Regions from separate parts of the Bradyrhizobium sp. BWA-3-5 genome, predicted to be linked through region 2. Evidence: riboswitches for the same ligand, from Rfam matches in the RefSeq annotation. Region 2 holds a riboswitch; the other holds the start of a gene.
The links. A riboswitch is a leader RNA that binds a small molecule or an ion and turns the genes downstream of it on or off. The one in region 2 is predicted to bind cobalamin.
Positions count from the first base shown of each region.

Region 1 (15,238 bases), on a different replicon from region 2:
TCGGCCGAGCCCGAGCCGCTCCACCAGCTCATTGTGCCAGATAGCATCATGACGGCCGGCGATGCGCGACTGGAAGACGAGGTTATCCTCTACCGTCAAGCTCGGGATCAGGTTGAATTGCTGGAACACCAGGCCAAGCCGGTCGCGGCGCATTTCGGCGCGGTCGGCATCGCTGAGCTCGGAAACTTCCGCATCCGCCAGCCGAATCTCGCCGCCGTCGGCCGCGTCTAACCCGGCGATCAGGTGCAGCAGCGTGCTCTTGCCGCTGCCGGATTCGCCGGTCAGCGCGACGCTCTCGCCGGCCGCAACCGTCAGGTTGACCCCGCGCAGCACCGCGACCTCTTCGCCGGCGGCGCGGTAGCTCTTGATCAGGCCGGTCACGTGAAGCACCGGGCCGGTCGCACTGGGACTGTCTTTGGTCATGTGTGACGATCAACCGATCTGACCATGAAAAATCCCCTCGAACATGATGGCATGCAACATAGCAGGGCGGACGGTGGGGATCACGGCTTCAATCGCGCGGCGACGTGAACGTGATCCGGTTGTGGCGCGCGCCTGTCGCAGCAGCCGGCAGTTGCGGCGCTGGGTGCCTCGCGGAAAATCCCGGTTGCCTTGCCTGCAACGCCCCTTGTACCATTGGAATCGGCCGATCTTACAGAGCCAGCAAAGACAATAAGGACACACGGGGAAAACAACCATGACCGCGCAACCGACGCCCAAGGGTGCCTGGAAAATCACCTTCCTGCTGTTCCTGTTCATGCTGGTGAATTTCGCCGACAAGATCGTGGTCGGCCTTGCCGGTGCGCCGATCATGGACGAGCTGAAGCTTTCGCCCGAGCAGTTCGGCTTCCTCGGCTCCTCGTTCTTCTTCCTGTTTTCGATCTCGGCCATCGTCGTCGGCTTCATCGTCAACCGCGTCGATACCCGGTGGGTGCTGCTGGTGATGGCGGTGATCTGGTCGGTGGCGCAGTTTCCGATGGTCGGCACCGTCGGTTTTGCGACGCTGGTGATCTGCCGCATCATTCTCGGCGCTGGCGAGGGGCCGGCTTTCTCGGTGGCGGCGCATGCGATCTATAAATGGTTTCCCGACGAGAAGCGGACGCTGCCGACCGCCATTCTGTCACAGGGATCGGCATTCGGCGTGATCCTCGCGGTGCCGGCGCTGAACTGGATCATCGTCAATCATAGCTGGCACTATGCCTTCGGCGCACTGGGCGTGGTCGGCCTGATGTGGGCGATGGCTTGGCTCGTCATGGGCAAGGAAGGTCCGTTGGTGCAGACGGCCGAAACGGCCGCCGCCAATCCGCGCGTTCCCTATTTCCAGCTTCTGACCTCGCGGACGTTCATCGGCTGCTGCGCGGCGACCTTCGGCGCCTATTGGGCATTGTCGCTCGGCTTGACCTGGTTCACGCCGTTCATCGTCAAGGGGCTTGGCTTCACGCAGAAGGATGCCGGCTGGATTTCGGTTCTGCCCTGGGTGTTCGGCGCGGCCATCGTGCTGCTGACGGGATGGATCTCGCAGGAGATGCTGGCGCGCGGCTATACGACGCGTGGCGCGCGCGGCGTGCTCGGCTCGGTGCCGCTGATCGTCGGTGGGGCGATCCTCGCGGTGATGCCGCATGTCAACGGGGCCGGCCTGCAGATCGCGTTCCTGGTGGTCGGCTCCGGGCTGTGCGGCTCGATCTATGTGGTCTGCCCGCCGATGCTCGGCGAATTCACGCCGGTGCAGCAGCGCGGTGCTGTCATCGCGATCTACGGCGCGATCTACACGCTGGCGGGAATGATCGCGCCGTCCGTGATGGGCGTCGTGATCCAGAATGCCGCGTTGCCGCTCGACGGCTACATGACCGGCTTCACCATCAACGCAGTGATCATGGCGGCGTCGGGACTGCTTGGGTTGCTGCTGCTCTGGCCGAATTCCGAGCGCAAGCGGCTGATGGGGCAGGCAGCGGTGCAGCCGAAATTTGCGTGAGACAATAACGCGTCTATGCCTCGTCCCTGCGTTCGGCGACGGGCGGCGAATGCGTGCGCACGTCATCCCGCAAAAGCTCGTCATCCCCGCGAAGGCCGGGAGCCAGTACGCCGGGAAGGTTAAGATCAATTCGATAGGTCGCGGCGTACTGGGTCGCCCGGTCCTAGTGCGCGAGTGCGCACTAGGCCGGGCGATGACAGCGGAGTTTGTTGCGCCCGATTGCCTCCGAAGCGGTGCCCTCAACTCGCCGCCGCGTCGAGTTGCGGCTTTGAACCCTGCGCGCCGCGCACCAGTTTGCCGGGGCGCGCGCCGGTGGCCTTGCCGCCGCGCTGCGTCACCATGCCGGAGACGATCGTGGCATCGTAGCCGTCGACCTGCTGCATCAGGCGGCGGCCGCCGACCGGCAGGTCGTAATGCACTTTTGGCGGATGCAAATGCAGGCGATCGTAGTCGATCACGTTGACGTCGGCCTTGAAGCCCGGCGCGATCACGCCGCGATCGTAGAGGCCGACCGAGAGCGCGGTCTTGCGCGACTGCGCCGCCACCACGAACGGGATCGACAGTTTTTCGCCGCGGCTGCGGTCGCGCGTCCAGTGCGTCAGCAGATAGGTCGGGAAGCTGGCGTCGCAGATGATGCCGCAATGCGCGCCGCCGTCGGAAAGGCCGGGCACGGAATTGGCATGACGCAGCATCTCACCGACAGCGTCGAGATTGCCGTCGGCATAATTGAGGAACGGCACATAGAGCATGCCGCGGCCTTCGTCCGTTAGCATTGCATCGTACGCCAATTCTTCCGGTTGCTTGCCCTGGCGGCGGGCCTGCGCGCCCAAGGTATTTTCCGGCGGCTGTTCGTAATCCGGCGGGTTGCCGAGCAGGTACATCTTGTCGTAGTTCGGCCGGAAGAACAGTGGGTCGTCGGTCGCGGTGGCGTGCTCGCTCAGGATCGCCTTCCGCACCTCCGGCTGGCGCAACTGCGCGAGACGCTCGGCGAGCGGCAGATGCGCGATCGCCTGATAGCTCGGATGGGTCTGGAACGGATTGCGCGATAGCTCCAGCCCAAGCATCAGCCCGACTGGACGGGCGGCGATCTGCGCCGTGATCGACAGGCCGCGCATCGAAGCTTCATGGATGGTGTCGAGCGTCTGGCGCCAGCGTTGCGGCGCCTTGTCGTTCTGGGTGATCGAGAACGACACCGGAATTTTGGTGTTCTCGGCCACCCGCAGCATCATCGGCAGGTCTTCATTGATGGTGGAGAGGTCGAGCACGAACTGCAACACGCTGCGTCCCTGCGCATGCATCGCCGCTGCAATCGCAGTGAGTTCATCCTCGCCGGCCTTCAGGGTCGGCGTGAAGTCGCCGGTCGAGGTACGGTGGTTGAGCGTGCGCGAGGTCGAGAAGCCGAGCGCGCCGGCCTTTACCGCATCGCCCGCCAGCGCGGCCATCGCCTTGTTGTCGTCGGGCGTGGACGGATCGCGCCGTGCGCCGCGCTCGCCCATCACATAGACGCGCAAAGCGGCATGCGGCAGTTGCGCGCCGACATCCATGTCGAAGCTCCGCTTCGACAGCCAGTCCATGTAATCCGGAAAGCTTTCCCAGGCCCAGGGAATGCCGGCGCTCAGCACCGGCTCGGGGATATCCTCGACGCCCTCCATCAACTGGATCAGCCGGAGATGATCCTCCGGACGGCACGGCGCGAAACCGACACCGCAATTGCCCATGATCGCGGTCGTGACGCCGTTCTGCGAGGAGGGCGTGATGTCCTGGCTCCACGTGACCTGGCCGTCATAGTGGGTATGGACGTCGACAAAGCCCGGCGTGACCAGCTTGCCCCTGGCGTCGATCTCTTCCTTGCCCTTGCCGGTGACATTGCCGACTTCGCTGATGCGGCCGCCGCTGATTGCAACATCGGCTTCGAAGAGGTCGCCGCCCTTGCCGTCGGCAACGGTGCCGCCGCGGATCACGAGGTCGGGGGTCGAGGTCATGGCTTCCATCCCGGTTTTGTTTTGTTGTCGCATCATCGGAAGCTGTCCGATGCTGTCAACCGCCAGGGATGGGGTTCAGAAATCCGTTTATGCCTTGGCGGGTTCCGCCGGCTTGCGGTCGGTCACCAGCGCCAGCAGCACCGTCAGCACCATGAAGGCGACGGAGGCGCCGAAAACCCAGTGCGGCAAATGCTGGTCCATGATCCAGCCAAACAACAGCGGCGAGAGAATGCCGCTGAAATTGAAGCCGGTAGAGACGATGCCGAAGGCGCGGCCCGCGGCGCCCGCCGGCGCTGCGTTGCGGACCAGCATGTCGCGCGAGGGCGCGATCACGCCGCCGAGGAAGCCGGCCAGTCCCATCGCCGCGGTGAGCACCACCGACGGCAGGTTGATCGTCGCAATGACCGTGATGATGACGGCGTTGATGCCAAAGCACGCGGCGGCGACATTGCCGTGGCGCCTCGTGCGGTCGGCAAGATAGCCGCCGGCGAGCACGCCGGCGGCGCTGGCGCCAAGAAACGCGGTCAGTGCGATATTGGCGGCCGAGAAGGTCACGCCATAGCCGCTCATCAGCGCGACGACGCCGAAATTGCTGATGCCGGCATTGGACAGGCCGAGCAGCATGAAGAAGATCGTCAGCACGATGATGGCCGGCGTCAGGATGCTCTGCTGCGGCGCTGACACGCCGTCGGTCTTGCGATCGGCCGAACTCGCGTCGGGAATCCGGACCGCGATCAGCAGCAGCGCGACGAGAGGCCCGACCGCACCCGCCACGATCAGCGCGCCGAGCCCGCCGACGGCAGCCACCAGTGCGGCCATGATCGCCGGCGCCACCGCGCCGCCGAGGAAACCCGCAAAGGTGTGGATCGAGAAGGCGCGGCCCATCCGGGCTTCATCCATATGCGTCGACAGGATCGCGTAATCGCAGGGATGATAAACGCTGTTGGCAAGGCCGAGCAGGGCGGCGCAGACGATCAGCGAGACGTAGCTGAGATGCAGGCCCAGCATGATCAGCGCCAGGCCTCCGACGGAGAGGCCAATCAGCAGCACTTTTCGCGCGCCGATATGGTCGGCGAGATAGCCGATCGGCGCCTGCGTCAGGCCGGAAACGACGCCGAAGACGGTGAGCGCAAAGCCGAGCTCGATATAACCAACGCCAAGCTGCTCCTTGAGGAACGGGAACAGCATGGGCAGCACGAAGAGATGGAAATGGCTGACCCAATGAGCGATCGAAATCGCCGTCAGCGTGCGCAGCGCCGTGTCGGGCTTGGCAGTGTCGGTCTTCGCAGTGTCGGTCTTGGCTTGTCGCGGTGCGGCCAGAATATCGACCATTTCAGCTCAAATTCCCGTATCGTTTAAGGGGCCATCAGGCCCGCTGAAAATATAGGCAGGCGGTTATTTGTCCATGAATGCTGCTGCATGGCTGCCCCGGTGCAGGGCAGGGCGCGGGCATCTCCCATCAAATCGCGACGATCAAGCCGGCTGCGGCAGCTTCGGCGCGCATCTGCTCTTGAAGCATCGGGTAATAGAATTCGGAGACTTCGTCTAAGCGAGCTCGTCATCGCCCGGCTTGACCGGGCGACCCAGTAATCCGAGGCGCTTGTTTTTCAATGCAAAGGCCGCGGCGTACTGGATCGCCCGCTTTCGCAGGCGATGGCGACCTGACTTGCCTTACTTGCCGTCGTTGTCGCTACAGCGGCTCATCGTCATTGCCGTGAGGGTCGCGCTTCGGCGTGGCGATGTCGCCGTCCTCGTACTCTTCGTCCTCGACCGGAACGCGCTCCGGCTTCTTCGGCTTGTCCTCCGGTTGTTTCGGAGGTTCGTTCTTCCTGCCCGTTCCGCCCATGTGATGCCTTCTCGGATGAGCAATCAGCGTTTGCGCAGCGTGCCGACTCATTGTATCGGCATGATCGCAATCTGGCCGCGCCTAGGTGCATTCTAGCGCCGGTCAGAGAATTCTTCCTGCCCTTTTTGCGGCGTTCAGCCCGAAGGGCGTTCACATACGGAGCCAGCATGAAGAAGCCCCGCCCTGTGGTGGACGAGCCGCAGCCGCGCAAAGCCATCCGCGCCGACAAGGCGCCGACCTCCGGCTATTCGCTGGTGGTCGACGGCCACTTCAAGACGCATTACGACACGGTCGAGGCCGCCGAAGAGGCAGGCATGGCCCTGAAGAACAGGTTTCAGATGCTTCAGGTGCAGGTTTACGACGCCGAGAACAAGACGCGATCGATGATCGATTGGCCGGGACCGGCCTGACGCATCGCAGTTTCGCGTCCGTCTCGCGGGATCAGATACGCCGTCCGCCGCTTTGCTGGCTTGCCAGCCAGTCGGAAAGGGCGGGAGTCGCTTTTTCGGCCGGCTTCCTTGTTGCCTTGCTCGTTGTCTTGGCGGTGCGCGTCTTTCGGGCGGCAGGCGCGCGCTGCGGCTCGGCCGCTTCGCGGGCCAGGCGCAACGCCCTCAACCTTGCCATGTTGTCGAGCGTCGCTTTGGCGGCGGCTTCCCGCTCGGCCATGGCCGACCTGGCATCCTCGGCCGCTCTTGCGGCCTTCGCGGTACGATCTTGATCGTCGTTCGTCATTTCAAGTCAGTCTCAATCCATTCGTTGTTTTGGTCGCGCGTCCGACGTAAATCTGTCGCGGATCGGCGGCGTCTTCGACGCTCGCTCCCGTCGCGCCGTTTGAGTTGCGACAGATATGTCGAGCGATTTTGCGGCTTCATTTATCACGGGATCCGATCACGGAAAGCGTTATTTTTGGTCGAAAAGATGTCGCTTTCTTTCCAAATCAATCATGTCCTTGCAATTCCGTAACATCCAAAACCATTCTCCCGGGCAGGATTGCCCGAGAGAATATCGTTGCGCCCGATCCGGCATGACCGGAGCGGTGATTCCGTTCAGAAAGTCGCGCCCGCCTTCACCATGAAGGTGCGGCCCGGCAGCGGATAGGCTGAGAAGCGCCCCGGTGTGAATGAACTGGCGATCGCGTAGTCGTAGTACAGCGCGTTGAACAAATTGTTCACGCTGACCGACCAGAAGAAGCGATCGTAGGCGCCGCTCAGTTTCAAATCGACGGTGGCGTCCGCCGGAATGCGCCGCTGAGTGTTGGCCTGGTCATTGTCCATGAAGCGTTCGCTCCAGGCGCGGACGGTGGCATCCAGCACCAGGTAGTTCTGCCAGATGTTCCAGGTCACGCCGCCGCTGGCGGTGTAGCGCGATACCAGCGGCACGTCGTTACCGGCGAACTCCCCTTCGCGAAACACCGCGCGGGTGTAAGCCACGCCGCCGCGCAGCGTCACGGTGTCGCTGACGCGCAGCGAGGCGCTGGTCTCCGAGCCGTAGCGGCGGGTCGGACCGAGGTTGACGTTGTAGAACAGTGCTGGAATGAAATGGATCTCATTCTCGAGATCCATGTTGTAGATGCTCGACTGCATCTGAAAGCCACCGCTCTTGATGCGGAATCCGCCCTCGATGTCGTGCGAGGTCTGGGTCTTCAACTGGAAAGTCCCCGGAACGAAGAAGGGGCCATTGGAGACACGCTCGTCGACGGTTGGGGTGCGGAATGCCCGCGCGGCACGGCCGAATACCGAGAACACGCTGTTGAAGCGGTGCTCGAGGCCGGCATGCAGTGCGTATTGTGTTTCGTTGCTGTCGAGCGGAGAGGCCGCGGGGCTGCAATTGAAGAACAAGGCGCAACCGGGCGCATTGGGATCGAACCGATCGCGGGCACTCAGGCTGGTGTTTTGAATCCTGGCGCCATAGGAGAAATCGGTCGCCGGCAACAGGCCGATGGTTTGCTGCCAGTAGCCGGCCAGCGTCTGTTGCGACAGGTCATAGATGTGGGTTGGCGCCAGGCCTTTGAACGCTCCGCGGTCCTGATTGAATGTCGCATCGTAATAATCGATGCCGGTCAGGATCTGCGAGGGCATCCCGAAGATCGAATTCTTGACGCTCAATCGCGGCGTGATCGACCAGGTCAGCAATGATGCGTCGTTATAGGTGGAGGAGAAGCTCGGAAGTGGCGAGGCAAACGGTACCGCGCCGAAGAAGCCGCTTTGCGTGTCCTTCTTCCGAACGCCGCCGTCGACGATCAGGTCGACGCCGTTCATGATTGTCTTGGTAAAGCCGGTGGTGGCGCTGGCGCCCTGCTGGTTGCCGTAATCGAACGGCGTATTGGTCCCCCTGCGGTCAGTGACGAGTTGATCGAGTCCGATTGAGGGATCGACGGTGCGTCCGCCCGGGAACCCGAGCTTCTGGTCGTCACCAGTCACCGTAAGGAAGGCCTTGAGGTCCGGTGTGCTGTAGTTGAGATTGCCCACCCCGTTGCGCTGGTCGAGGGCGTTGTTGACCCGGTAACCATCAGACTTGATGGCGTTGCCATAGAAGGACGTCGACCAAGGTCCGTAATTGGTCGCGGCCGAGATGTTCGCAAGCCGCTGGTTGAACGAGCCGATACCGGCCTCTGCGCGCATCGCGACGGGCGGGCCGCCGACGCCGTCCTTCAAGACGATGTTGACGACGCCGCCGACCGCGTTGTCGCCGTAGAGCACTGCGCCGCTGTTGCCGCGGGTGATCTCGATCCGTTCGATCGATTGGAGCGGAATGGTCGAAAGATCGACCCCGGCCATGTCGATATCGTTCAGCCGGCGGCCGTTGACGAGGACCAGGGTGTTGGCGGTGGCAAACGCGCCGAAGCCGCGGAGATCGACCGACGTCTTGGCGCCGTTGACGCCGCCATAGAGCGACTGCAACTGCACGCCCGGCTGTTGCGCAATGATCTCGGATAGCGTCTGGGCCGGCGAATGCGAGATCTCGGCAGCCGTGATCACCGTCGCCGACGTCCCGACGATGCCGGAGAACTGCCGGCCGCCGCCTCCGCCCGCACCTTGCGCAGCACTTTGCGGCGAGGCATCCGCGCCGGTTCCGGATGCGGGCCGCGTGCCGCTTGATGGCGCAGCCGCCGGCACGACGCGGCGCGAGGTTGATGCTTCATCGTAGGTCGGCTTTGCGCGAGTCCGATTCGGGTCGGTCGGCGAAGTGATCTCGATCGGCGGCAATGGTTCGGATGGCGCCTGCTGCGCCTCTGCGGCGGAAATGCCGAACGATACGATCGGCGCCAAAAAACTGCTGGCGAGCCAGAAGCGGTGTTGCCGCATGGCGGTGGTGGAAGACATGGTCGAGACCTCGGTATGACGTCAGTGGCACGTCACAGCGAACTAAGTCTCACCATGTGCCTAAAGCAGCTCAGGTGAAGCTAATGCCTGTACTCCCCGACCGACATCTTCGCGTGTGACCACGGCTGACGGCAGGTCTCCTGGCTCGCGGGTCGTTACCCCATCGTCGCCTTCCCAGGACCGAGATGCCCAGTGGCCTATGACGAAGGATTCGCCGCTTACAGTTGCGGGGGCAGCCGCGGAATTGGGGATTTTCCCCGCACCGCATTCCCTTTTGATCCCCGAACGGGAACCGTCGGAAACTATGGTAGAAGTTTGTCAAATAGCGAGTCAATCCGCCGGAGGCGCTCTCGGAATCCTCGCTGGACGGGTGCGCTATTTTTGCCGCATGCGCCGCGCCTACCGGACTGATGTACCTCAGCGAGCAAAACTGCCGTTGGACTATTGATGAGTGTTGAGGCCGTAACCCTGACCAATGCGGATGCCGCGCGCCGGCGGATCGGCGCGACGCTTGCGATATCAGCTCTCGTTGTGCTGCTGATGCTGATCTCGCTCGGCATCGGGCCGGTGCGGCTCTCGCCATTAGTGGTGGCGGAAGCGTTGTTCGGCGGCGGCAGCGAGGTATCGCAGGTCATTGTGCGGGAAATTCGCCTGCCGCGCACGCTGCTGGCGCTGGCGATCGGCGCCATTCTCGGACTATCGGGGGCGTCGCTGCAGGGCCTGTTGCGCAATCCGCTGGCGTCGCCTTCGCTGTTCGGCGCGCCGCAATCGGCCGCGTTCGGTGCGGTGCTGGTGATTGCACTGGGCCTCGCCGACGTGCGCTCTTATGCGATGCCGGTGGCGGCGATCATCGCCGCCTTCGGCTCGGTGTTCGTGCTGCTGTCGATCGCAGGGCGCAATGCCGGGTTATTGATTCTCATTCTGTCGGGACTTGCGATCTCGAGCTTTGCCGGGGCGGCCACGGCGCTGGTGATGAATCTCTCCAGCAATCCCTTCGTGGCGCTGGAGATCGCGTTCTGGCTGCTGGGCTCGCTGGAGGACCGCAGCTTTCAGCACGTGATGCTGGCGCTACCCTTCATTATTGCCGGCGCCGCCATGCTGCTCAGTCAGCGCCATGCCTTTCGCGCGCTCAGCCTCGGCGAGGAAACCGCGCAAAGCCTCGGCGTCGATGTCGGCCGCTTGCGATTGCTTGTCATTTCGGGCGTCGCGCTCGGCGTTGGCGGGGCGGTTGCCGTCACCGGCACGATCGGTTTCATCGGCCTGGTCGCGCCGCATCTGATGCGGCCCGGGATCGGCCATGATCCGGGCCGGCTGTTGATCCCGAGCGCGCTCGCCGGTTCCGCGCTGCTGCTGGCGGCCGATATCGCGGTGCGCATCATTCCCTCGACGTCGGACATCAAGGTCGGCGTGCTGACCTCGATGATCGGCGTGCCGTTCTTTCTCTATCTGATCATGCGCGAGCGCCGCGCGCTCGGCGGAGGTGTCGCATGAGCGAGAATGCGCTGCTGACCGCAAAGGCACTCGCTGTACGGCTCGCCGGCCGCGTCGTGCTGCAGGACGTGTCGCTGGCGCTGACGGCAGGCCATCTGGTGGCGCTGGTCGGTCCCAACGGCGCCGGCAAGACGACGCTGCTGCGGGCGCTGGCGGGATTGATCCCGTCCGAAGGCGAAATCGAGATCGGCGGACAGGCGCTGTCGTCGCTGCCGCTGCGCGAGCGCGCAAAGCGGTTCGGCTATCTGCCGCAGGGACACATGGTGCACTGGCCGCTGGTCGCGCGCGATATCGTGGCGCTCGGCCGCTATCCGCATGGTGCGACCGATCCCGCGCGGCTGTCGGCGAGGGATGCGGAGGCGGTGCTGCGTGCCATGCAGGCGGTCGACGTCATGGAGTTCAGCGATCGCCGCGTCACCGAACTGTCCGGCGGCGAGCGCAGCCGCGTCGCGCTGGCCCGTGCGCTGGCGGTGGAAGCGCCGGTGATCCTCGCCGACGAGCCGACCGCCTCGCTCGACCCGCGGCACCAGATCGACGTCATGCAGAATTTGCGCGCAACCGCCGACAAGGGCGTGCTGGTCATGGTGGTGACGCATGATCTCGGGCTGGCCGCGCGGTTTGCCGATCACGTGCTGGTGCTACACCACGGACGGCTGGTCTCGCAGGGCGCGCCGGCTGAGGCGCTCTCCGAACAGGTGATGGCGGATGTGTTCCGGATCTCGGCTTATCGCGCGGAACACCAGAACGAAGCCGTGATCGTTCCCTGGGCGGATGTTTGATGCGATGGCGGCAGAGTTGAAAGTGGCGGGGCAGCATGCGCCGCAAATGCCGCGTCGTCCCTGCGAAGGCACGGACCCATAACCACAGGGCATGTAATAAGAAAGGCAACCAGCCGCGACGTCTATCATTGGCGCCGCGGCGTATGGGTCCCTGCGTTCGCAGGGACGACGACTTCAACTTGACTACCCTTGAACCACCGGTCCGCCGACCTTCTTCCACGCATCGATGCCGCCCTCGATATGCGCGGTGTTGGCGAGCCCCGCATTCTTCGCGGCGGCCACCGCCATTGCCGAGCGCTCGCCGAACGCGCAGAAGAACACCACGCGGCGGCCGGTGGCGGCGGCGACCTCGCGCAGCATGCCGCCGGGCTTCAGGCTCTCGGCGATGCCGGGATAGGGCGCGTGCAGCGCGCCCGAGATCGTGCCATGCTTGGCGCGCTCGCCGTCCTCGCGTAGATCGACCAGAAGGATGTCGGGCCGGCCGAGGCTGTTGATGGCATCGCGCGCCGTGAGTGCGAGGCCCTGCCTGGCGAGCTCTTCCTGGTGCAGGCCGACATGCATGTTGGCGGGCACCGCGACATCCATCATCTTGGGGTTCGGCAGCTTCAGGTTCGCCATCAGCTCGATATATTCGTCGACGTTGCGCACCTGCAGCCGCGGATTGTAGCGCTTCTCCTCGCCGATGGTGGAAACCGTGTCGCCCTTGTAGTCGTGGGCGGGGTACACCAGCGTTTCCTCCGGCAGCTTCAACAGCCGGTTGAAGATCGACTCGTACTGCGCCCGGGAAGAGCCGTTCTGGAAGTCGGTGCGGCCGGTGCCGCGGATCAACAGCGTATCGCCGGTGAAGACGCGGTCGCCCATCAGATAGGAATAGGAATCGTCGGTATGGCCGGGCGTATACATGACGTCGAGGCAGAGCCCCTCGATCGTCACCCTGTCGCCGTCGGAAACCCGCATCGACACCACGTCGGCCTTGCTCTGCTCGCCCATGATGGTGATGCACTGGGTGCGGTCGCGCAGCTCGCCAAGGCCGGTAACGTGATCGGCGTGCAGATGGGTGTCGACCGCCTTCACCAGCCGCAGATCGAGCTCGCGCAGCAACTGGTAATAGCGGTCGGCCTTCTCCAGCACGGGGTCGAGGATCAGCGCCTCGCCGCCGGCGCGGCTCGCCAGCAAATAGCTGTAGGTGCCGGAAACGCTGTCGAAGAGTTGGCGAAAGATCATGCCTGCTGCCGCGCTCAAAATCTGAGTCTCATGCAGGATATTATTCTAATTTGGTGGTCTTCTCAAACAGCTTTCATCTACACAAAGCGCCCCAGTAAAATAATCTTTACTCCCTAAGCCCCCCCGCCGCTGCTCGCAAATGATGGCAGCGGTCACGGCCTCACCAGCGTATAGCCATTCTCCGTCAGAAACAGGATCTGCGCGACGCCAACCTGCACCGGCGTCGCCGCGGCAATGAACTCCGGCCGCTTGCCGCTGTCGCGCTCAAGCGTATCAACGGTGTTGAGGCAGATGTCGAAGCGCGCGCCTTGCACTACCAGGCTTTCGACCATCTTGCGGTTGGGGTTTTCCGGGCGCAGCAAGTCGATGCCGGGACCGAACGCCACGACCTCGATCGCCACCTTGTCCGGGTCGTAGTGCTTCATCAGATTGCTGGCGACGCTGAGGACGAGACTTTGCTTGCGCGGGTCGTTGTCGGAGAGCTGCAGCACGATCTTGTGCTCGGCAAACGGCTTGTCCTGCAGCGGCACCTGCTGGGCGCGGGTATCAGGGGCGGCTGCTGCGATCAGAAGCGCTACGATCGTGGTGCGAACGATGGCCGCCAAGTCAGTCATAACTGCCCCGCAATGCCCGGATTGCCTTCGACGCCTTTCAGCGTGACGCCGGGCGCCGCCCGGTTCGGCGGCTTGCCCGATTTCAGATGGCTGGTAACGACGTCCCAGATCGGCGCGCCGCTCTGCTCGTTCACTGAGGCCCAGCCTGCCACCTTGTAGTTCTTGCCGGCCTGCAGCGCGTGACCGTTTTCGAGCTTCAGATCGGAGATGCGCTTGCCGACGGTCTCCGTCGGCGTGCAGGTGTAGTGCAGGCCGCCGACGCGAACCATGTCGCCGCCCTGCTGGTAATAGGGATCGGCGTTGAAGAGATTGTCGCAGATGTCTTCCAGCACATCCTTGATCTGGCTGCCGGTCATGGTCTGAACGTAGGTCTCGGGATAGGTGACGGCGGTCTGCGCCAGCACGTCCTCCATGGTCAGCGGCTGGCCCGCCAGCGCGGTGGTGCCCCAGCGGAAGCCGGGCGACAGCGCGATCTGGGCATTCAATTCGCCGAGCAGCGCGTCGCAGATCAATTGGTCCATGCTGCCGCTGAAATTGCCGCGGCGATAGAGCAGGCGGTCGGCGACGCCAACCTTTTCGCTGAGGCTGGCCGCCTGCGGCTCGCGGACCTTGTCGATCAGCGCCTGCATCGCCGGATCGGGCTTCAATAGTTCCGAAAACACCGGCAGCAGCCGGTAGCGCACATCCTTGACCTTGCCCTTGCCGACCTCGAGATCGAGCACGCCTAAAAACTTGCCGTTCGAGCCGGCATTGGAGACGAGCGTGACGCCGCCCGCGTTGGTCACGGCAACCGGCTGCGGCACGGCGTCATGGGTGTGGCCGCCGAGAATGACGTCGATGCCGGTCACGCGGCTGGCGAGCTTGAGGTCGACGTCCATGCCGTTGTGCGACAGCAGGATGACGGCATCGACCTTGTCGTTGCTCCGATGCGCATCGACGAGCTTCTGCAGCTCCTCGTCGCGGATGCCGAATTTCCAGTCCGGCGTAAAGCGCTTCGGATGCGCGATCGGCACGTAAGGGAACGCTTGGCCGATCACGGCGATGCGATGCCCGCCGATCTCCTTGATGGTGGAAGGCTTGAACACGCGCCCCGAGGCCGGATCGAACGCCTTGGCGTCGTTGAAGGCGGCCTCCTCGGTGAGGAAGACGTTCTGCGCCAGGAATTCGCCCTTGAAGCGTTGGAGGTTGGCGCGCAGCGCCTTTTCGCCGTAGGTGAATTCCCAATGGCCGGTCATCGCTTCGATGCCGAGCAGGTTGGCGGCCTCGACCATGTCGGCGCCCTGCAGCGTATTGGCAAGGCCGGAGCCCTGCCAGAGATCGCCGCCGTCGAGCAGCAGCGCGCGTCCGCTGCCGGCCTCGCTGCGCAGACGGTCGATCAACGTTTTCAGATGCGCAAAGCCGCCGAGCTTGCCGAAGCGGCCGGCGGCCTTCTCGAACTCGACGCAGGTGAAGGCATAGGCGTCAGCGCTGTCGGGCCGGATGCCGAAACGATCGAGAAAGGCGCGGCCGACCAGATGCGGCGGGTTGCCCTGCATCGGCCCAATGCCGAGATTGACGCTCGGCTCGCGGAAGAACATCGGCCGAAGCTGCGCGTGGGTGTCGGTGATGTGCAGGATGCGTGCATTGCCGAAGCGCTCGAGATCGTAGACGCCGGCATTGTCGGCGCCGCGCGCGAGCCGCGGCAGGCTGCCCGAAAGCGTCGCAGCGCCCGCGAGCGTCAGAAAATCGCGGCGGCGGATGGTCATGCGGGTCTCACGCGTCGTAGTGGCTTCATTGTTTGAGCGTGGTCTCGACGGAAAACCGGTTCCCACCGTTCCGGATCATGCTCTAACGTATTTAACGTATTTCCATATCCTTCCAGCGGGTTTTTTCGCTGGTGGCCTGGAAGATCGAAGCCTTGGCCAGTGCCTCGGCTTCCTTGGCTGACGCGGTGGCCTTGTCAAAATCGCCGGCATCGGCAGCCTTCTTCGCCGCGGTCAGCGTGTTCGCCGTGGTGGTCCACTGGTT
Region 1 is NZ_CP136626.1:595,759-610,996, forward strand. Features, by position in the region: gene RX331_RS02770 (ABC transporter ATP-binding protein) at 1-423, opposite strand, end outside; gene RX331_RS02775 (MFS transporter) at 698-1,972, shown strand; gene RX331_RS02780 (N-acyl-D-amino-acid deacylase family protein) at 2,212-3,954, opposite strand; gene RX331_RS02785 (MFS transporter) at 4,042-5,286, opposite strand; gene RX331_RS02790 (hypothetical protein) at 5,645-5,800, opposite strand; gene RX331_RS02795 (hypothetical protein) at 5,968-6,210, shown strand; gene RX331_RS02800 (hypothetical protein) at 6,242-6,532, opposite strand; gene RX331_RS02805 (TonB-dependent receptor) at 6,847-9,123, opposite strand; cobalamin riboswitch at 9,236-9,435, opposite strand; gene RX331_RS02810 (iron ABC transporter permease) at 9,571-10,614, shown strand; gene RX331_RS02815 (ABC transporter ATP-binding protein) at 10,611-11,393, shown strand; gene RX331_RS02820 (MBL fold metallo-hydrolase) at 11,577-12,617, opposite strand; gene RX331_RS02825 (hypothetical protein) at 12,770-13,231, opposite strand; gene soxB (thiosulfohydrolase SoxB) at 13,228-14,976, opposite strand; gene RX331_RS02835 (hypothetical protein) at 15,068-15,238, opposite strand, start outside.
Region 1: it holds a riboswitch for cobalamin, as region 2 does, so the genes downstream of both, RX331_RS02805 (TonB-dependent receptor) here and RX331_RS38470 (energy-coupling factor ABC transporter permease) in region 2, are expected to answer to the same signal.

Region 2 (14,594 bases):
CGACCTTCTCATCGCGACGGCGAAGAAGAGCACGAACACAACGATTTTGCTTCGATAGTCGTCGAGCTCCCGGAAGTGGCTGACGTGGATGCGCTGGTCGAATCGATCAAGCGGCTTGCGCGTGAGCAGAACGTATTGCGCGCGAAGGGATATATCGCGGTCGCGGGCAAGCCGATGCGATTGCTGCTGCAATCGGTCGGCGAGCGGGTGGGGCATCAGTTCGATAGGCCATGGGGCACGCGGCCAAGGCGCTCGAAGCTGGTGGTGATCGGTGAACACGACGATATCGATGAGGCGGCCATCAGGACTGGACTCGAGATCTGATGCACGTCATCTTTCGCGAGAGCCGCGGTCTTGAGGAGACTGCGATCCCTAAGGATCTCGGTCAAGATCCGGCAGACCTTGTCGTGCTCTCGTTCTCGGACAGCGATCTTGCCGCGTTCGCCTCTGGCTGGCGTCGCGGCCGTGCCGGACTGCCATCGCTGAGGCTCGCGAATCTTGCGGAGCTGCGTCATCCCCTGTCGGTCGACACCTATATCGAGCGGACGCTGTCGCATGCGCGCGGCATTTTGGTGCGCCTGATCGGCGGCGAATCCTACTGGTCATATGGGCTGGCTGCCCTGCATCAACTTGCGAAGGACCGCGATATCGCGCTTGCGGTGCTCCCCGCGGACGGTCGCGACGATCCGCGCCTGGATGCGCTCTCGACATTACCCGTGTCGGCGCTCGGACGGCTGAAGGCGTTGTGCGACAAGGGCGGAACGGTTGCGGCGCAGGCTGCAATCGCACAACTCGCACTAGCTTCGGGTCTCTATGCGGGACCTGTCGTCGGCGAAGTCGAAATTCCCGAGATCGGTTTCTACGATCCGCGTCGTGGTGCAGTCGCGGCGCTGCCAAATCCCGATCGAGGGCCGCATGCGCTCGTCACCTTCTATCGCTCCTATCTCACCTCAGCCGATACCGCCCCGGTCGACGCGCTGATCACAGCCCTGCGGAAGAAGGGTTTTGATGGCTATGGCGTGTTCGTCGCCTCGCTAAAGGTGGCCGGTGTGACGGATTGGCTTAAGCGGCAGTTCGAGGAATGCACGCCTGCGGTGATCGTCAATGCAACCGCTTTCTCTGCTGTCACCGGCGAAGGGACGACGCCTTTCGATGCTGCATCCTGTCCGGTGTTCCAGGTCGCGTTGTCGACGGCCCGGCGCGAGGAGTGGGCGGAATCGCTTCGCGGTCTCTCGCCGGGCGATCTGGCGATGCATGTGGTGTTGCCCGAGGTTGACGGCCGGCTGCTAGCGGGCGTGGTCAGTTTCAAGTCGCCGAGCGCGCGCGATTCCGAACTGCAATTCTCGCACCTGGCGCACATGCCCGACGACGAACGTGTCGATGCTGTCGTGGATCGGGTGGCCGCCTGGCACAGGCTCGCGAACAAGCCGGCGGGGGGGAAGCGGCTGGCGATTGTGCTCTCGAATTATCCGGGTCGTCCGCACCAGATTGCGCATGCGGTCGGGCTCGACGCGCTTGCTTCGGTCGAAACGCTATTGTCCGATCTCGGCGCTGCCGGTTTCGACGTGAAGCCAACAGAAGCGCTTGGTGCAGCTCTCCTGCAGGAGAAATTGACCTTTAGCGTTGCTGATTACGGCGCTGAGCTGGCGAGACTTCCGTGCCAGCTGCAGGATGACCTCGCGCGCGCCTGGGGGGCGACGCAGAACGATCCCGCCTGCCGTGACGGCGAATTTCATTTTGCAGCAATCCAGCGTGGCAAGGCGATCATCGCCGTTCAGCCCGAGCGCGGTGATGTCACCAATCATGACGTCGAGTATCACGATATCTCGCGCACGCCTCGCCACGCCTATGTCGCGTTCTATCTCTGGCTCCGGCGGCAAGAGGTTGATGCGGTCGTCCACATGGGCACGCATGGAACGCTGGAGTGGCTGCCCGGCAAGTCCGTCGCCCTATCGGCCTCCTGCTGGCCGGAAGCGCTGATTGGCGACATGCCGGTGGTCTATCCCTTCATCGTCAACGATCCCGGTGAGGCAGCGCAGGCCAAGCGGCGCATTAGCGCGGTCACGATCGGCCATTTGCCGCCGCCGCTGGCGCAGGCCGCATTGCCTGAAGGCTTGCGTCCGCTCGAGCAACTGCTTGATGAGTATTCGACGTCTGATGGTCTCGATCCCGCGCGCCGCCAGCGTCTGATTGTGGCGATCCGCGATGAAGCGCGGGCCGCGGGCCTGGAAGACGATCTCGGCCTTGGCGCCTCGGCTGCGCCGGCGGAGGTCATTCCTCGGATCGATCGCTTCGTCTGCGATCTCAAGGAGAGCCAGTTCGGCGATGGGCTGCATGTGTTCGGCCGTGGGGGTTGCGGCGAGGCGGAGAAGAGCGCGCTGCTTGACGCGCTCTCTGGTGGGCGCGTTGCTCCGGGCCCGGCAGGCTCGCCGCATCGCGGGCGGCGCGATGTACTGCCCACTGGACGCAATCTGTTCACCGTCGACCCCCGCGCGGTTCCTACGCGCTCGGCGCATGCGCAAGGGATCAAGCTCGCCGAGGAATTGCTGCGCCGTCACCTGCAGGATCACGGCGACTGGCCGAAAGGACTACTGGTTGATCTCTGGGGATCATCGACCATGCGCACCGCAGGCGAGGATTATGCGATGGCCCTGCACCTTGCAGGCATCGCACCGCGCTGGGATCATGGGTCAGGTCGGGTCTCCGGTTACGAAATCATCGCGCCAGCCGCTCTTGGCCGGCCGCGTATCGATGTGACGCTGCGCGTGTCGGGGCTGTTCCGCGACGTCTTTTCAACTCTTGCGCAACTATTCGTGGCTGCGGCCGAAGCGCTTTCTGAACGCGAAGGCGACGAGAATCCCTATCGGCATCGTGCGGCGCGCGTGTTCGGGCCGCGCCCGGGGCAGTATGGCGTCGGTATGGCATCGATGCCGGATGTATTCACGCAAGCATCGCAACATGCGGCCGGCGAAGCCTGGCTTTCCGCTTCATCGTGGGCATTCGCACCCGACGGCACGATGAGGCCTGATCGCGCAGGTATTCAGGCAAGGCTCCTCGCCGCCGATGCGTTCGTCCATGCGCAAGACCTGCCGGAAACCGATCTGCTGTTAGCCGCAGACTATGCCGCACACGAGGCGGGCGCTGCGGCCGCGGCGGCGCGCCTTGGCATGGCCGCCCCATCACTCTATCACTTCGATGGCACGCGCCCGGATCAGCCGCATGCACGCTCGTTGACCGAGGAGATATCGCGGATCGTACGTTCGCGCGCCGCCAATCCGAAATGGATCGCCGGCATGATGCGCCACGGCTTTCGAGGGGCGGCCGAGATAGTGGCGACACTTGAACACATGGCCGCTTTCGCCCATCTCGCGCAGGCTGTGCCTGCGCATCTGTTCGATCTCTATTACGACGCGACGCTTGGCAACGATGACGTTCGCACTTTCATAGCAAGAGAGAATCCGGCGGCGCTTGTGGCGATCGAATATTGCTTCACTCGATTGCATGAAGCTGCGATCTGGAGGACCCGGCGCAACTCGATTGCGGCCGCGCTGCGGGAGGCCGCCTCATGAGCGCGTTTGCGATCAAGGGCTGGTGTCCCGGCGCCTTACGGCCGATGCGGTCAGGGGATGGGCTTGTGGTTCGCATCCGGCCACATCGTGGCCGGCTTGATGGGAAGCAAGCGGCAGGAATTGGGGCGCTGGCCAAGCGCTACGGCAACGGCCTGATCGATCTGACTAGCCGGGGCAACCTGCAGATCAGGGGTGTCAGCGATGAAGGCCACCGGCCCCTGATCGAGGAACTCTCTCAGCTGCGCTTGATCGACCCGGATCCGGAGTGGGAGGCGCGGCGCAACATCCTGGTCACGCCGTTCTGGACTGCGGGCGATGATACCTGTTCGCTCGCCACAGAGCTTGAGCAGGGGCTTGCGAAGGGACCGCCCGGCCTGCCAACCAAATTCGGCTTCGCTGTCGATTGCGGTATGGAGCGCGTGCTTGCCACCGCCTCCGCCGACATCCGCGTCGAGCGAAGCCTCGCGGGAGAGCTGATCGTGCGTGCCGACGGCGCCGAACATGGTCATCCCGTCACGCGGAGAGACGCCATAAAGGTCTCGCTCGCGCTTGCCGAGTGGTTCGTCACCTCCGGCGGCGCCAGAGGCTGGCGAGGGCGGATGGCAGCGTACATCCGGGCTGGCGCAAAATTGCCAGACACGCTTCGTGGCCACGTTGGGCCGGCTCGAATGATCGCCGAGCCGTGTCCGCGACTTTATCCGCAAGGCGCGATGGTCGGCGCCGCATTTGGGCAGGTGACACATGCGGCACTCTCCGATCTGGCTGGATGCTCGTCAGGATTACGAATGACGCCGTGGCGCATGATCCTGGCGGAAGACTTGCGTGAAATGCCCGGCTGCGAGGGCCTCATCACGCAAGTCGACCATCCGATGCTGCGCGTTGTCGCCTGCAGCGGTGCGCCTGCCTGCCGCGAGGCGCATGCAGATATTCGCACATTCGCGGCGGCGCTTGCGCCGCACATTGCCCCCGATTCCCGGCTCCACGTCTCCGGTTGCGCCAAAGGCTGTGCCCATTCCGGCCCAGCTTCGATCACTCTTGTCGCCACCAGAGACGGCTTCGATCTCGTCCGCGGCGGCTCGACACGGGAGGCTCCGACCTTACGTGGACTGAGCGCCGCCCGCATGATCGCAGACCCTTCCGTTCTTACGGGAGAGCGCTGATGCCGCACGTCTATGAGACCAATGGTGCAGTGATCTACCGTCAGTCCTTCGCCACCATCCGTGCGGAGGCGGACCTTGAGCGCTTTTCAGCCGACGAGGAGCCGGTGGTCGTGCGCATGATCCATGCGGCGGGCCTGGTGGGTGTCGAATCCTATATCCGCTTCACGCCCGGCATGGCGCGCATTGCTCGGGCCGCGCTGCAGAACGGCGCGGCTATCCTCTGCGACACGCGCATGGTGTCGGAGGGAATTACGCGCGCGCGCCTGCCGGCCCGCAACGCCATCATCTGCACACTCGACGATCCCGCGGTTCCCTTGCTCGCTGAATCCATGCGCAACACCCGCTCGGCTGCAGCGCTGGAGCTGTGGCGAGCACATCTGGATGGCGCGATAGTAGCCATCGGCAATGCACCGACTGCGTTGTTTCACCTCCTCAACATGCTGGAGGATCGCAACTGCTCAAGGCCAGCGGCGATCATCGGTTGTCCGGTTGGCTTTATCGGCGCGGCTGAAGCGAAGGCCGCGCTGATGGCCGATCGGCCCGCACCAGCGCTGACCATCGAGGGACGTCTTGGCGGCTCGGCTATCACGGTTGCCGCCGTGAATGCGCTGGCAAGCCGGAGCGAATAGCCATGGGGCGCATCATTTGTTGTGGCCTCGGGCCAGGCAATCCGGACTTGATGAGCGTGCGTGCCGATCGCGAGGTCCGCGCGGCCAAGCACATTGCTTATTTCCGAAAGAAGGGACGGCCCGGCCAGGCTCGACGCATTGTCGATGGGTTGCTGGCAAATGACGTCTGCGAATACCCGATGGAATATCCAGTCACCACGGAGATTGCCTTCGATAGTCCGGAATATGTACGTCTGCTTGCTGCCTTCTACGACGAATGGGCGGAGCGTCTTGCGCGGCTCGCCTGCGCTATCGACATCGTCGTGCTCTGCGAGGGCGATCCCTACTTCTACGGTTCCTTCATGCACCTCCACGCCCGTCTTCAGGGACGAGTCGAGATCGAGGTGATCGCGGGCATTCCCGGTATGGCCGGCTGCTGGAATTCGGTCGGCCGGCCAATCGCGCTTGGTGACGATGTGATGACGGTGCTGATGGGCACGCTTTCGGAGGACAAGCTCGAACGGCGCGTGCGCAATTCCGATGCGCTCGTCATTATGAAGACCGGGCGCAATCTGCAGAAGGTGCGCCGCGCCCTCCAAGCCGCTGGCCGCCTTGGCGAGGCATGGTTGATCGAACGCGGCACCATGCCGGGCGAGCGCGTCGTGCGGCTGAAGGATATGGACGAGGCCGAGTGTCCCTATTTCGCGATCGTGCTAGTGCATGGGCAGGGGCGGCAAATGGAGGCCGCCGAATGACCGGCACACTGACCATCGCGGGACTTGGGCCCGGCGACGAAGCGCTGGTCACGCCGGAAGTTTCCGGGGCGCTCGCCGCTGCAACGGACGTACTGGGCTATGCATCCTATGTCGCGCGCGTGAAGCCGCGTGAAGGACTCATGCTGCGTCCATCAGACAATCGCATGGAGTTGCAGCGAGCAAACGACGCCTTACATCTGGCATCGGAAGGACGCCGCGTCGTCATGGTTTCCTCCGGCGATCCGGGAGTATTCGCGATGGCTTCGGCCGTGTTCGAAGCGCTCGAAGCCGCACCGCAATGGAAAGGACTTGCAATCCGCGTAATACCCGGCGTGACCGCGATGCTGGCTGCGGCTGCGCGTGCCGGCGCGCCGCTGGGCCACGATTTTTGCGCGATCAATCTCTCAGACAACCTGAAGCCGTGGTCGATGATCGAGAAACGCCTGCGGCTTGCCGCCGAGGCCGACTTCGCGATCGCGATTTACAATCCGCGCTCAGTGAGCCGGCCCGAGGGCTTTGGACGCGCGCTCTCAGTTCTGAAGGAGGCGAGCTGCGGCGAACGCCTCGTGATCTTCGCGCACTGTGTCACTACGCCTGAGGAGCGAATTGAAACGGTGATGCTGCATGCGGCGCAGCCCGAGATGGCTGACATGAGAACACTTGTCATCGTGGGCAATTCGGCGACACGTCGCGTCGGTTCCTGGGTCTATGCGCCGAGGCATGTCCGATGACCGAGCCATTGCATGACCTCGGCCACGCGTTCGGTTCGCAGCCTGCCGGGCAATTCGGGCCGCGAAAGCATGACAACGGGAAGGCCAAACGCGCGCGCGGCGTCGATCTTGGCACGTGCGCCCGTTCCCCCGGAATTGCGGGCAACGATCCATTCGATGCCGCGCGAACGCATCATCTCCATTTCGCCGGCAAGGTTGAAAGGTCCGCGCGACACGATGAGATCGACGTCCGGAAACGGCAGCGATCCATCGGGAGGATCGACAAACCTCAAAGTGTAGACGTGCTGCGGCTTGGTGCTGAAGACTTCGATATGCTGCCGGCCGATCGCAAGGAACACCCGCGCGGGATTCTCCGGCAACACCGCGACAGCGCAGGTGATATCCGCGACCTCGATCCAATTGTCACCGGGCGTTTTTGCCCAGGGCTCGCGCTCGAGCGCGATCAGTGGTATCCTGGTCGCCTCGCACGCTGCAACCGCGTTGCGGCTCATCTCGGCCGCGAAGGGATGCGTCGCGTCGACGAGATGCGTAATTCCTTCCCGTCGAATGTATTCGGCAAGGCCGCTCGCGCCGCCAAACCCGCCGATGCGCGTTGGCAGCGATTGGCCGATCGGAGCTCGCGTCCGTCCGGCATACGAATAGATCGCGTCGAGCCCGGCGCGCGCGGCGGCATCCGCAAGCAGATTAGCATCGCTCGTTCCGCCCAGAATGAGGGCGCGCATCATGGATAATCCCTGGTTGACCATTATCGGCATTGGCGAAGATGGCCTTGTCGGCCTCTCGGAAGCAAGCCGAAAGGCGCTTGGGGAAGCCCAGACCGTGTTCGGCGGCGAGCGGCATCTCGTGCTGGCAGGCATTACCGACCGCGGTCGTCGCTGGCCTGCGCCCTTCGATGCGAACTGCGTGCTGGCGTGCCGTGGCCGTCCGACGGCGGTGCTCGCCTCGGGCGATCCGTTCTGGCACGGTGTCGGCAGCAACCTCGTGGAGCGGCTGCGCAAAAGCGAATGGATCGCGCATCCCGCTCCCTCGACATTCTCTCTTGCCGCGGCGCGGCTCGGATGGCGGCTCGAATCTGTCGTTTGTCTCGGACTTCACGCATCTCCGTTCGAGCGCCTGGTGCCGCACTTAGCACGCGAAGCTCGCATCATCTGTCTCGTGCGCGACGGCAGGGCGGCCGGCGATCTTGCCAACTGGCTGACGGCGCGGGGCTGGGGCGCGTCACCGCTATGGACTCTCGCCGCGCTCGGTGGCCCGCGCGAATCCGTGACGCAGCATCGTGCCGACAGCTACGCGACCGATGCGGGCGTGGGTCCGGTGGCCGTTGCGCTCGAAGCCAATGGACCGGACGGAGTTCCGCGCAGCTCCGGCCTTTCAGACGCGCTCTTCGTGCATGACGGTCAGATCACCAAGCGGCCGATGCGCGCGCTCGCGCTTTCGGCGTTGGCGCCGAGGCCCGGTGAAAGATTGTGGGACATCGGCGCGGGCTCCGGTTCGATATCTATAGAATGGGCTCTCTGCGGTGGCACGGCGATCGCAATTGAAGCGCGGGCCGATCGTGCAGCAAACATCCGCAGCAACGCCGCGAAGTTCGGCCTGACGCATCGGATCACGGCGATTGAGGGACCGGCACCTCAGATCCTTTCAGGCCTTGAGACCCCGCAAGCGGTCTTCATCGGCGGAGGGTTCGACGCCACGATGTTCGATGCCGCCTGGTCGCGCATTGAGGCCGGAACGCGGATGGTTGCGCACGCAGTTACGCTTGAGACAGAGGCGCTGCTTTCGAGCCTGCATCAACGCCACGGCGGCGAGCTGATGCGGGTCGAGATCGCGCATGCCGATAACCTCGGCCGTTATCGTTCCTGGGAGGCGGGGCGGCCGGTCGTGCAATGGAGTGCGATGAAGTGAAGGTCGCAGGTTTGGGATTCAAGCAGGACGTCACGCTTGCTTCGCTGCGTGAAGCGCTCGACGCCGCGGGAGGTTCTGACGGTCTCGCTGCAGTCGCCACCGTTAGCGACAAGGCCGAAGCCGCTGCGCTCAAAGCGCTTGCGTGTGAGCTCAATGTGTCGGTTAGGTCCGTTCCGGCCGATGTCTTGGCCGGCATCGTCACGTCCACACAGTCCGAATTCATCAAGGCGAAGTTCGGCACGGGCTCCGTCGCCGAAGCTGCGGCGCTGGCCGTGGCCGGCCGTGGCGCGCGCCTTGTTTCGGCGCGGACCGTTTCGCAAGATCGAATGGCGACCGCAGCGATCGCGGAAGGGGACGGCGAATGACCGTGCACTTCATCGGCGCCGGGCCGGGCGCAGCCGATCTGCTCACCTTGCGGGGACGCGATCTTATCACCGCCTGTCCAGTCTGCCTCTATGCCGGCTCGCTCGTGCCCGAGGGAGTTCTCGCGTATTGCCCAAAGGACGCGCGCATCGTCAACACTGCACCACTATCGCTCGACGACATCATATCGGAGCTCGTCACCGCGCATCGTGAGGGAAAGGACGTCGCACGGCTGCATTCTGGAGATCTCTCGATCTGGTCGGCGATGGGCGAGCAATTGCGCCGGCTGAGTGCGCTGCAAATTCCCTATTCAATCACGCCAGGCGTGCCGGCCTTTTCCGCCGCCGCGGCAGTGCTCGCGGCCGAGCTCACGCTGCCGGGTCGCACGCAATCCGTCGTGCTGACCCGAATGCCGGGCAGGGCGAGCGCGATGCCGGAGGGCGAAAAACTCGCCGCGTTCGCTGCCACCGGTGCGGTGCTGGCAATCCATCTCTCGATCCATCTGCTTTCCAAGGTGATTGATGAGCTGACCACGTACTATGGAGCAGACTGCCCGGTCGCGATCGTGTGGCGCGCGAGCTGGCCGGATCAGCGCATCATTCGCGCCACGCTCGGTACGCTGGATTCTGCCGCAAGCACCGAGCTCGAGCGCACGGCCGTCATTCTGGTCGGCCGCACACTGGGTTCGGAAGATTTCGGAGAAAGCCGCTTGTATGCTGCCGACTATGACCGCCGCTATCGGCCGCTCGGGCCGACGCCGCGCTTTCCGGAAGGCTCGTGATGGCGGCGAGCCTCGTCATCTCGGCGCCTGCATCCGGTGTCGGCAAGACGACGCTGACGCTGGCATTGGCACGCGCCTATCGCGATCGCGGGCTGAAGGTGCAGTGCTTCAAGAGCGGGCCCGATTATATCGACCCGGCCTTTCATGCGGCCGCCACGGGACGCACTTCGGTGAATATTGATAGCTGGGCCATGCGTCGTGAGGCGATCGAATCGGTCGCATCGCACGGACGCGATGCGGACCTCATTCTGGCTGAAGGTTCGATGGGCCTGTTCGACGGCGTTGCCGCGCCAGGCGTTTCGGGGACCGGCGCGACCGCCGATATCGCCGAGATGATGGGTTGGCCGGTCCTGCTCGTGATCGATCCTTCCGGACAGGCGCAAACTGCCGCGGCGGTGGCTGCGGGACTGCGCGATTTCCGCGCGGGCGTGCGTCTTGCCGGCGTCGTTCTCAACCGCGTCGCCAGCGCGCGGCACGAAGACCTGGTGCGGCGCGCCCTGGCAGGGGCAGGCATTTCGGTGTTCGGGGCGTTGCCCCGCCACGCCGCGATCACTATGCCGAAGCGGCACCTGGGCCTCGTGCAAGCCGAGGAGCAGGCTGAGGTTAACGAGCTTATTGCAGAGGCCGCACGCATCGCCGCCGAGCACGTCGATCTCGATGCGGTGCTGCAATCGGCATGCACCTGGATGGCGTCACGCGACACACACGGCCTAAGCGTCACGCCACCCGGACAACGCATCGCGCTCGCACGCGACGCTGCATTCTCGTTCGTCTATACGCACATGCTGGAGGCTTGGCGCGCAGCCGGAGCCGAGATCGTGACTTTCTCGCCGCTCGCCGATGAAGGCCCTGATGATAGTGCCGACGTCTGCTGGCTGCCGGGCGGCTATCCGGAATTGCACGCTGGCCAACTCGCGACAAATCGCCGATTTCGCCGCACGCTAACATCCTTTGCGGAGACACGGCCGGTGCATGGCGAATGCGGCGGCTATATGGTGCTGGGCTCCGCCTTGACCGACGCCAATGACGTACATCATGAGATGACGGGATTGCTCGGCCTGGAAACGAGTTTTGCCCAACGTAGCATGCATCTGGGCTACCGGCTTGCGGAGCTTGCGGTGCCAATGCCCGGGCATAAGGCCGGCGCGCGTCTGCGCGGCCACGAATTCCATTACTCCACCATTGTCTCTCAGCCCGATACGCGCCTGGCTATCGTGCGTGACGCGACCGGCGCGGTCGTTGCGGAGACCGGCTCGCGGCGCGGATACGCCAGTGGAACGTTCTTCCACCTCATTGCGGAGGACCGGTGAGCGGCTTTGCTTCCTTTGTCTCGGCTGGTCCAGGCGATCCTGAGCTCCTGACGCTCAAGACGGCCGCGCGTCTGCGCGCCGCCTATGTCGTGCTCTATGACGACCTTTCCTCGGGCGCGATCCTCGATCACGCCCGCCCCGGGGCCAATCTGGTGGCGGTCGGCAAGCGTGCAGGCCGGCCCTCGGTCAAACAGGAGCATGTCAACCGGCTGCTCATCGACTACGCCGCCGCAGGTGGGGGCGTCGTTCGCTTGAGATCGGAAGACGCCGGCATCTTCCGCCGGCTTGAACAGGAGATCGAAGCGCTGCGCGCGGCGGGCATCAGCTACGAGATCATTCCGCGCGTTACCTCGGCCTGCGTTGCGGCAGCGCGGTCCAACATTCCACTGACCCGCCGGCATACCTCGCGCCGCCTCCAGCTCGTGACCGGCGCTGATATCACTGGGCAATTGCCCGAAAATCTCAATTGGGCGGCGCTCGCCCATAAGGAATCGACGACTTTGGTCTATATGGGCAAGCGGACATTTCCGGCGCTCGTGGCAAGACTGATCGAGCACGGCATGGCTCCCGATACGTCGTCGCTGTTTGCCGAGTCTATCGGCGGCGCCGAACAGGCGGCTTGTCCGTACGACGATTGCGAAGCTCGCAGACCCAGCTCGCGCAAACCGACGCCGCAACGACGGTCATTCGTTTCGGCGCGCTGGCGGGCGAGGCTACGTGATGATGCCGTCGCCCGATCTCGCGAGCCCCTTGACGCGTCCTCTTCGGAAGGAGCACACAGTGCAGCCAAGGTGCTCGAAGCGGCGCAAAGCGCCGGAGCATAATCGGGAACGGGGAAGGGCGGACCCAATTGCGGTACCCGAAGCCCCGGCCGCCCCCGCGACTGTAAGCGGTGAGGGGCTCCGATCCGCCGCTGGGCCGTCAGCTCGGGAAGGCCGGAGACCCGTTTCGACCGCGAGCCAGGAGATCGGCCCTGCAGCTTTCAACACCAAAGCCGTCGGGTGGGACGGCAGAAGGGACGTAGATCATGCATATCGAACCAGGTATCGTTACGGGCGCCAAGCTCGTGCTGAGTTACGCGACAGGTGCCGCCGCCGCGGGCTGCGCATTGAAGCTTGCGGCAGAGACCGTGCGCGAGCAGGGAATCGTTTCCTTGGCGGTGCGCACCGTCGCAACAACAGTCCTGGTCTTCTCGTTCTTCGAACTCCTGCCGCATTTCCGGGTCGGCGTCTCGGAGGTGCATTTCATTCTCGGCTCGACACTGTTCCTCTTGTTCGGCGCAGCGCCAGCCGCGTTCGGGTTGGCGCTTGGTCTTCTGCTTCAGGGGCTGCTCTTCGTACCTGCCGACCTGCCGCAATACGGCATGAACGTGACCACGCTGCTGGTGCCGCTGTTTGCGATCCAGGTGCTGGCCGGGCGGATCATTCCCCGCAACACCGCCTTTGTTGACCTGCAATATCGCCAGGCGCTTGCGCTTTCGACCGCCTATCAATCCGGCATCGTGTTGTGGGTCGCTTTCTGGGCGCTGTATGGTGCGGGCTTTGCGGCCGAGAACCTCACTTCCATTGCGTCTTTCGCCGCTTCTTACGCGATCGTCGTGGTCATCGAGCCGCTAGCTGATCTAGCCGTGCTGGCATTGGCGAAATCGATGCGTGGCGTGACGGCGAACGGCCTCGTCACCTACCGCCTGCACAACGCCGCATAAGATTAAGTGAGGGCGGTCGCAGGCAGCGGCCGCCCTTCGCATAAGCTATGCTGACGCTCTCCCTGATAGGCATCGGTTGCGGCGATCCCGAGCAGCTTACGCTTGCTGCCGTGCGCGCGATCAACGCCGCCGATCTCGTTCTCATCCCGCGCAAGGGGGACGTGAAATCCGATCTCGCCGAATTGCGGCGGACGATCTGCGCGCAGGTGCTTGACAACGACCGGACGCGGATCGCCGAGTTCGTCATACCGGTGCGTGACGCCGGCCAAGAGGATTACCGCAAGGGCGTGGATGAATGGCACGATGCCTTGGCCTCGACCTGGTCGCACGAAATTGCGCAGCATCTCGGGAGTGAGGGGCGCGTTGCCCTGCTGATCTGGGGAGATCCTTCGCTATACGATTCGAGCCTGCGGATCGCGCGAAGGCTTGATCCGTTGCCAGCCATCGAGGTCGTCCCCGGTATCACGTCAATCCAGGCGCTTTGCGCGGCACATTCGCTGCCGTTGAACGAAATAGGCGAGCCTTTCCTGGTGACAACGGGACGACGGCTGCGCGAAGGCGGTTGGCCGCACGGCACGAACACCGTGGTCGTGATGCTCGATGGCGGTGCGGCGTTTCAGTCGCTCGATCCGGCAGGGCTGCACATCTGGTGGGGCGCCTATCTCGGCATGGGTGAGGAGATCACGATGTCGGGTGCGCTGGCCGAAGTGGGTCCAAGCATCGTCGCCGCTCGACAGCAAGCGCGCGAAAGGCAGGGCTGGATCATGGACAGCTACATTCTCAAGCGCGGATCGTAGCGCTCCCCGCGCGCGGGCTCGCTCGTAACGACAACATGCAACGGCAGGACATCATGCTACCGGAGTGGGTCTATCAGGAGTGCCCCGACGTTTCAGTCATCCATCGCGATGCAGCGCTGGCCCGTCAGGCTGAACTTACCAAACCAGACGGCGCACTCGGCCGGCTCGAGCATCTCGCGATCGAACTCGCCGGTCTGCAACAAACGGAGCAGCCGCGGGCCCAAAGCGCGCCGATCATCGTCTTCGCTGGCGATCATGGGATCGTCGCCCAAGGCGTATCGGCCTATCCGCAGGAAGTCACGATCGCGATGATGTCCAACTTCGCCTCGGGCGGCGCCGCAATTTCGATTCTGGCGCGCGAGCTGGGCTTGAGTCTTGAGATCGTCGATGCGGGCACGCTCGCGGAAGTTCCGATCGAGGGTGTCGTGACTGACAAGCCGCGGCGGAGTAGCCGCGACTTTAGCCAGGAAGCGGCACTTGAGCCTGCGGAGTTGGCCTTAGCCCTTGACTGCGGCAAGCGCGCGGTTCTGCGGGCTGCCACGAAAGAACCCGATCTTCTGATCCTTGGCGACATGGGTATCGGCAATACCACGACTTCGGCGGCAATCGCCGCCGCCCTGCTCGGCGTGAGCGCCGAGCAGGTGGCCGGCAGCGGAACGGGCCTAGATGCAGCAAAGCGCGCACGTAAGGCGCACCTGATAGACGGCGCGTTGGCTCGTCATGGGCTCACAATAGCAGGTACTGCTCCCGACCGGATCCTGTGCGCCGTCGGCGGTCTGGAAATTGCGGCGATCACTGGCGCGATCATCGCCGCCGCACAGCGTCGCGTTCCGCTTCTGATCGACGGCTTCATCGTTTCCGTCGAGGCATTGGCAGCGGTGCGTCTCAATCCTTCCTGTCGGCGATTTCT
Region 2 is NZ_CP136627.1:108,480-123,073, reverse strand. Features, by position in the region: gene cobW (cobalamin biosynthesis protein CobW) at 1-324, shown strand, start outside; gene cobN (cobaltochelatase subunit CobN) at 324-3,569, shown strand; gene cobG (precorrin-3B synthase) at 3,566-4,729, shown strand; gene RX331_RS38515 (precorrin-8X methylmutase) at 4,729-5,358, shown strand; gene RX331_RS38510 (precorrin-2 C(20)-methyltransferase) at 5,361-6,092, shown strand; gene cobJ (precorrin-3B C(17)-methyltransferase) at 6,089-6,823, shown strand; gene RX331_RS38500 (cobalt-precorrin-6A reductase) at 6,799-7,548, opposite strand; gene cbiE (precorrin-6y C5,15-methyltransferase (decarboxylating) subunit CbiE) at 7,547-8,728, shown strand; gene RX331_RS38490 (cobalamin biosynthesis protein) at 8,725-9,093, shown strand; gene cobM (precorrin-4 C(11)-methyltransferase) at 9,090-9,872, shown strand; gene RX331_RS38480 (cobyrinate a,c-diamide synthase) at 9,872-11,182, shown strand; partial or broken gene cobA (uroporphyrinogen-III C-methyltransferase) at 11,179-11,903, shown strand; cobalamin riboswitch at 11,955-12,173, shown strand; gene RX331_RS38470 (energy-coupling factor ABC transporter permease) at 12,210-12,887, shown strand; gene cobF (precorrin-6A synthase (deacetylating)) at 12,935-13,684, shown strand; gene cobT (nicotinate-nucleotide--dimethylbenzimidazole phosphoribosyltransferase) at 13,738-14,594, shown strand, end outside.